Regions from separate parts of the Stenotrophomonas sp. YJH_SMC_120 genome, predicted to be linked through region 1. Evidence: riboswitches for the same ligand, from Rfam matches in the RefSeq annotation. Region 1 holds a riboswitch; the other holds the start of a gene.
The links. A riboswitch is a leader RNA that binds a small molecule or an ion and turns the genes downstream of it on or off. The one in region 1 is predicted to bind glycine.
Positions count from the first base shown of each region.

Region 2: it holds a riboswitch for glycine, as region 1 does, so the genes downstream of both, AC5P60_RS14705 (trimeric intracellular cation channel family protein) here and gcvP (aminomethyl-transferring glycine dehydrogenase) in region 1, are expected to answer to the same signal.

Region 1 covers NZ_JCAFRY010000025.1:46,457-49,835, reverse strand. The annotation lists gene AC5P60_RS19640 (multidrug effflux MFS transporter) at 1-1,214, opposite strand, end outside; glycine riboswitch at 1,514-1,616, shown strand; gene gcvP (aminomethyl-transferring glycine dehydrogenase) at 1,679-3,379, shown strand, end outside.
Region 2 covers NZ_JCAFRY010000012.1:93,283-96,661, reverse strand. The annotation lists gene AC5P60_RS14710 (3-deoxy-7-phosphoheptulonate synthase) at 1-465, shown strand, start outside; gene AC5P60_RS14705 (trimeric intracellular cation channel family protein) at 634-1,251, opposite strand; glycine riboswitch at 1,336-1,439, opposite strand; glycine riboswitch at 1,453-1,542, opposite strand; gene AC5P60_RS14700 (GIY-YIG nuclease family protein) at 1,583-1,858, shown strand; gene AC5P60_RS14695 (nuclear transport factor 2 family protein) at 1,930-2,361, shown strand; gene AC5P60_RS14690 (hypothetical protein) at 2,367-2,822, shown strand; gene AC5P60_RS14685 (NAD(P)/FAD-dependent oxidoreductase) at 2,914-3,379, opposite strand, start outside.

The DNA.
Region 1 (3,379 bases):
CAGGCCGCCTGTGCCGCGCGTTCACGCTGGTGTTCCCAGTACCAGAACACGAAGCCGGCGGCGAAGAACGCGGCCTGCCCCAGCGCCAGGTGCAGCGGGCTGGCACTGAGCAGCGGCGACACCACGCCGGCCACCACCGTGCTGATCATCAGCTGCACGAAGGCCTGCAGCGACGAGGCCAGGCCGCGCTGGTGCGGGTACATGTCCAGCACCGCCAGCGCCAGGATCGGGAAGATCAATGCCATGCCCATGCCGCCCAGGAAGATCGGCAGTACCGCCCATGGCAGCACGAACTGTGGCGACAGCGCCACGTAGCCGACATTCAGCAGCACCGACAGCGCACACAGGCCGAAACCAATGGACACCTGGCGGGTGGGCGTGGTGTGCCCGGCCATGCGCCCGGACAGGAACGAGCCGGTGGTCATGCCGCCGATGGTGGGGATGAACAGCCAGGCAAAACCACCCTCGCCCAGATGCAGGTGCTGCATCACGAACACCGGCGCCGAGGAGATGTACAGGAAAATGCCGCCGAAACCGATGCTGCCGGCCAGCGCCAGGCGCAGAAACCGCGGGTTGAAACCGATTCGCACGTAATCACGCAGCAGCACGCGCGGCGACAACGGCACCCGTGCCTCCACCGGATGGGTTTCCGGCAGGTAGCGTGCAGTGGCCGCCAGCAGGAGCAGCGCAAACACCACCAGGAACCAGAAAATCAGTGGCCAGCCGGCGCCACTGAGCAGGATCCAGCCGCCAATGATCGGTGCGATGGCCGGAGCGATGCCGAACAGCATCGATACCTGGCTCATCAGACGCTGCGCGTCGTGTCCGTGGTACAGGTCGCGGATCACCGCGCGGCCGACGATCATGCCGACGCCTGCTGACAGGCCCTGCAGCGCACGGAACGCCAGCAGCGTGGTCAGGTCGGTGGACAGCGCGCAGCCGACCGAAGCGCCGACGAACACCATCAGGCCACCGAGGATCACCCGCTTGCGGCCCCAGGCATCGGACAGCGGGCCGTGCGCAAGGCTCATCAGGCCGTAGAACAGCAGGTACACGCTGATGGTCTGCTGCACCGCCACCTCGTCCACCGCCAGGCGCTGGGCCAGCTGCGGGAACGCCGGGAAGATGGTGTCGATCGAGAACGGACCGAACATGGCCAGGCCGGCGAGCAGCAGGGCCATGCGGCGGGTGGAGGGAGCAACAGCGGCGGTCATGGGAAAGGCGTCCGGCAGGGCCATGCGCGGCACGCACGGCGGGCGCAGGTCCCCTGCAGCAGGGACGGCGCCAGATGAATTCGGGTATCCGCCCATCATAGGTGGGGATTGCACCTGATGCCATGCAGCAGTGCACAAAACGCACGGACGGGCCATCGGCCATTCAGGCGCGGCCTCCAGGACCGAAGGCGGCCGCCGCGCCCGCAACGGGCTATAATCGGCGGGCAACACGGTGGGAGAAGCGGAACACCGCTGCCGAAGGCGCAACGCCCGTAATCGCTCAGGCCCGATACCACCCGTAACACAACTCTGGAGAGACCGGTTCGATCCGGCGCCGAAGGGGCACGAAGCTGCGGTCCGCCGCGCTTTTAAACTCTCAGGCAAAAGGACAGAGGGGCGCCCCGCAGACCGCCGACCGGCGGCTTGTGCCCGTGCGTGTGCCCTTTCCTGACGGATCCTTCGCCATGTCCCAGAACACCCCTTCCCTGCGTGAGCTCGAGCACCACAACGCGTTCGTCGAGCGCCACATCGGCCCCAACGACGCCGAGATCGCGCAGATGCTCGACGTCGTCGGCCACGCGTCGCTGGATGCGATGACCGACGCCATCGTGCCGGCCAAGATCAAGTCGCCGGCACCGCTGGCACTGCCGGAGTCGATGACCGAAGTGCAGGCACTGGCGAAGATCCGTGCGATCGCCGACAAGAACACCGTGCTGCGCAGCTTCATCGGCCAGGGTTACTACGGTACCCACACGCCGAACGTGATCCTGCGCAACATCCTGGAAAACCCGGCGTGGTACACCGCCTACACCCCGTACCAGGCGGAAATCTCGCAGGGCCGCATGGAAGCGCTGATCAACTTCCAGACCCTGTGCGCCGACCTGACCGGCATGGAAATCGCCAACGCCTCGCTGCTGGACGAAGCCACCGCCGCCGCCGAAGCGATGACCCTGGCCAAGCGTTCGGCCAAGTCGAAGTCGGACACCTTCTTCGTGCACGACGCCGTGCACCCGCAGACCCTGGAACTGCTGCGTACCCGCGCCGAGCCCATGGGCATCGTGCTGCGCGTCGGCACCCCGGCCGAAGCACTGGAAGCGGAAGCGTTCGGCCTGCTGCTGCAGTATCCGGACACCTTCGGCCAGGTCGGCGACTACAAGGCGCTGGTCGATGCCGTGCACGCACGCGGCGGCCTGGTGGCCGTGGCCACCGACCTGCTGGCCCTGACCCTGCTGGCTGCCCCGGGCGAATGGGGCGCGGACATCGTTGTCGGCAACAGCCAGCGTTTCGGCGTGCCGTTCGGTTTCGGTGGCCCGCACGCCGCCTTCATGGCCTGCCGTGACGCCTACAAGCGCTCGATGCCGGGCCGCCTGATCGGCGTTTCGATCGATGCCCAGGGCAACCCGGCCTACCGCCTGACCCTGCAGACCCGCGAACAGCACATCCGCCGCGAGAAGGCCACCTCCAACATCTGTACCGCGCAGGTGCTGCTGGCGGTGATGGCCTCGATGTACGCCGTTTACCACGGCCCGGAAGGCCTGATCCGCATTGCCCGCCGCACCCATCGACTGGCCTCGATCCTGGCCGCAGCGCTGCGCAATGCCGGCGTGCAGGTCGGTGGCGACTTCTTCGACACCCTGCACGTCACCGGCGTGCATGCCGATGAAATCCATGCCAAGGCACGCGCCGCCGGTTACAACCTGCGCGCGATCGACAGCGACTCGGTCGGCATCAGCCTGGACGAGACCACCACCCGCGCCGACATCGTCGCCGTGGCTGCGGTGTTCGGTGCCTCGCTGGACGTCGACGCACTGGATGCCAGCACCGCCGACGCGCTGCCGGCCGGCCTGCTGCGCCAGTCCGCGTTCCTGACCCACCCGGTGTTCAACACCCACCACAGCGAGCACGAACTGCTGCGCTACCTGCGTTCGCTGGCCGACAAGGACCTGGCGATGGACCGCACGATGATCCCGCTGGGTTCGTGCACCATGAAGCTCAACGCCACCGCCGAGATGATCCCGGTGACCTGGCCGGAGTTCTCGCAGATCCACCCGCTGGTGCCGGCCGACCAGGCGCTGGGCTACAAGGAACTGATCGACACGCTGGAAGCGATGCTGGTCGAATGCACCGGCTACGACGCGGTCAGCCTGCAGCCGAACTCCGGCGCA
Region 2 (3,379 bases), on a different contig from region 1:
TCCAATCCGCATCACTTCCTGTCGGTCACCAAGCAGGGCGGCACCGCCATCGTTTCGACCACTGGCAACCCGGATTGCCATGTGATCCTGCGCGGCGGCAAGCAGCCGAACTACGATGCAGGCAGTGTCGCCGAGGCCTGCCAGGCGCTGGCCAAGGCCAAGCTGCCGACGCGCCTGATGATCGACGCCAGCCATGCCAACAGCCTGAAGAACCCGGACAACCAGCCGAAGGTGATCGAGGACATCGCCGTTCAGTTGGAAGACGGTGAACAGCGCATCGTCGGTGTGATGATCGAGAGCCATCTGGTCGGTGGTCGCCAGGAACTGGTGGAAGGCCAACCGCTGGTCTACGGGCAGAGCATCACCGATGGCTGCATCGACTGGGACACCACCGTGACGGTGCTGGAGCGACTGGCCGCGGCCGTGCGCGCCCGTCGCGACGTGAAGGTGTCCGAAGCCGCTTGAGTGCGGCACGTGTGTGGATGGCGGCCAGCGCCTGCGGGGGTGCGGCCGCGATCAGGGCCGGTCGGAGTTGGAGTCCGGCCCATCTGCACCGGCGATGCGCCTGGCGCTGCGCATGAGCGACAGCGCCAGGTACATCGCCGGGGTGGTGCGGATTCCGCCGCGCGAACCTCAATGCACTTCGTCGTGGTACACGAACTTCGGCATTTCCCAGCGGTAGTGGATCGCCAGCAGGCGCAGCGCGAAGCCGCCGCCGAGGCAGCACAGGATCGCGGTGGCGTCGGCCACGCCCCAGTGCAGCAGCAACAGGTAGGCCGCGCCGGTCAGCAGCGCGATGATCGCGTACAGCTCCTTCTGGAAGATCAGCGGCACCTCGTTGCAGAGGATGTCGCGCAGCACGCCGCCGAACGCGCCGGTCAGCATGCCGGCGATCAGCACGATCGGCATCGCATGGCCGGCTTCGCGCGCGATCGAGCAGCCGATCAGGGTGAAGGCGATCAGGCCCAGCCCGTCGAGGACCAGGAAGGTGCGGCGGAAGTGGTGCATCCAGCGTGCGACCCAGGTGGCGATCAGCGCCGCGCACACGGTGAAGCCCAGGTACTCGGGATGCTTCACCCAGCCCAGCGGATAGTGGCCGAGCAGGATGTCGCGCAGTGAACCACCACCGAGGGCGGTGACGCAGGCGATCATGACCACGCCGAACAGGTCCATGCGGCGGCGGCCGGCGGACAGTGCGCCGGTCATGGCTTCGGCGGAAATGGCGATCAGGTAGATGATGGACAGCAGCATTGGGCAGGCTCCGGGCGCGGTGGGGCCGGCCATGCGCGACTACCGCCACTGCCTGCGCAATGACGGGATGACGATGACCGGTGCCGCTCCCGCTGTCCTTTTGCCTGAGAGTTCAGCGGCATGGGCCGCGTGCCCCTTCGGCGGATCGTCGCGGGCGTGCCCGGTGACCTCTCTCCAGCTCGGCGAGTCGAATGCATGGTTGGTGGGATTCCAGCCCACCGGCCTGAGCGATCATGGGAGCCTGCGCCTTCGGCGGGCGCCAGCGCGGCGCCTCTCTCCTGCATTCGAGCGCCAGTATATCCGCTGCAGTGCAGCACGGCATAATCCGGGCATGGCCCCGTCCCTCCGCCCGTGGTTCCTGTACCTGCTCGAATGTCGCGATGGCAGCTATTACGCCGGCATCAGCACCGACGTGGACGCGCGTTTCGCCGCCCACCAGGCTGGCAAGGGCGCGCGCTACACCCGGGCCCGGCCGCCGCTGCGGGTGCTGGCCGTGCGCGAGTACCCGGACCGGGCCGCCGCCTCGCGGGCCGAATGGCAGCTCAAGCAGCTGCCGCGCGAGCGCAAGCTGGCGTGGTTGCAGGCGGTGGATGCTGGGTCCCTGTAGATCCATGGCATACATGGATGCCTCTGTGCCGCCATGCGATGATCGCCCAGCCCTCAGCGCTGGAGACCCGGATGTCCACCGTCGCCCTGTTGTTCGCTCTCTCTGCGTCAACCAGTCCCGCTGCCGACCCGGCCACCCTCGCGGCCATCGAAGCCACCTGCCATGACTACGTCGACGGCCAGCTGGAGGCCGACCCGCAGCGCGTCGCCCGCTCCCTGCACCCGGACCTGGCCAAGCGCGCGGTCCTCGGCGATACGCCCGACGAGCGGCTGGGCCTGCGCCGCATGTCGAAGGAAGAACTGGTCTCGTTGACGAAGCAGGGCGCGTTGAAGACCCCGAAGGATCAATGGGACCGCCGCTGCACGGTGCTGGACGTGACCGGCAATGCCGCCTCGGTGCGATTGGAAACGCCGTGGTTCGTCGATTACTTCCACATGGGGCGCTTCGACCAGCGCTGGGTCATCGTCAACGCGTTGTGGTACCCGAAACCGAAGGCGAAGTGAGCACGATGCGTGCCGCCGGTAAGGCATGGGTCTCCGTCGTCGTACTGGCCGCCGGCATCGCACTGCTGCCTGGCCTGCTGTACCTGCTCGGGCTTGCCCTGGTGGGCGGTTGGCCGAAGCCAGCAGACCGTGCGCCCAGTGGTGTGGCTGCGTGCAGCAGTGAACCGCGAACAGGATCTCAGCCGATGAATCCCTGGTGTTTCGCCGCGCAGTTCTTCGACGACGACGCGATGAAGAAGAAGGTGCCAGAGGTGGAACGGGAGGCGTTCTGGATTGCCCGCCGCCATCTTTGGCGGCAGCCACGGCACGACATGCTGCGCTGGCATCTGAGCAGCACGGCACTGACGATCTGGATTACCCGCAACTGGAGTGCCGCGCAGATTGCCGACACCGCAAGGAAGGAGGACTTCTGCCGCGCATGGTCGAAACGGCGGGTGCCCGGCGGCCCGATGAAGCGGTAGATCCACGCCATGCATGGATGATGTTGACGGAGTCAGAGCCCTTTCCTGCGGAGAGGGGACGGACCGCGCGGCAGCCGGCCAGCGGCCGGCACTACCGTCGGGGTCGCCGGTCTTCCTGGTCATCACCGAAGATGATGCGCGCGCTGCGCTGGTAGCTCCAGTACGCCACGGCCCAGTTCAGCAGCACTACGATGCGGTTGCGGAAGCCGATCAGGAAGAACACGTGCGCGGCCAGCCAGAACCACCAGGCCAGCACGCCCGACAGCTGCAGCCGCCCCAGGTGCACGATCGCGGCCATGCGACCGATGGTGGCCAGGTTGCCGTAGTCGGCGTACTTGAACGGGCCGGGCTCGGGCTTGCCGTGCAGGCGTGCGCGGATCACCTCGGCCACGTATTTGCCCATCTGCTTGGCAGCGGGTGCCACGCCGGGTACCGGCTTGCCGTCGGCCTGGGTCAGTGCGGCCAGGTCACCGGCCACGAACAGCTCCGGGTGATCGGGCAGGGTCAGGTCCGGTTGCACCGGCACGCGGCCGGCGCGGTCCAGCGGCACGTCCAGC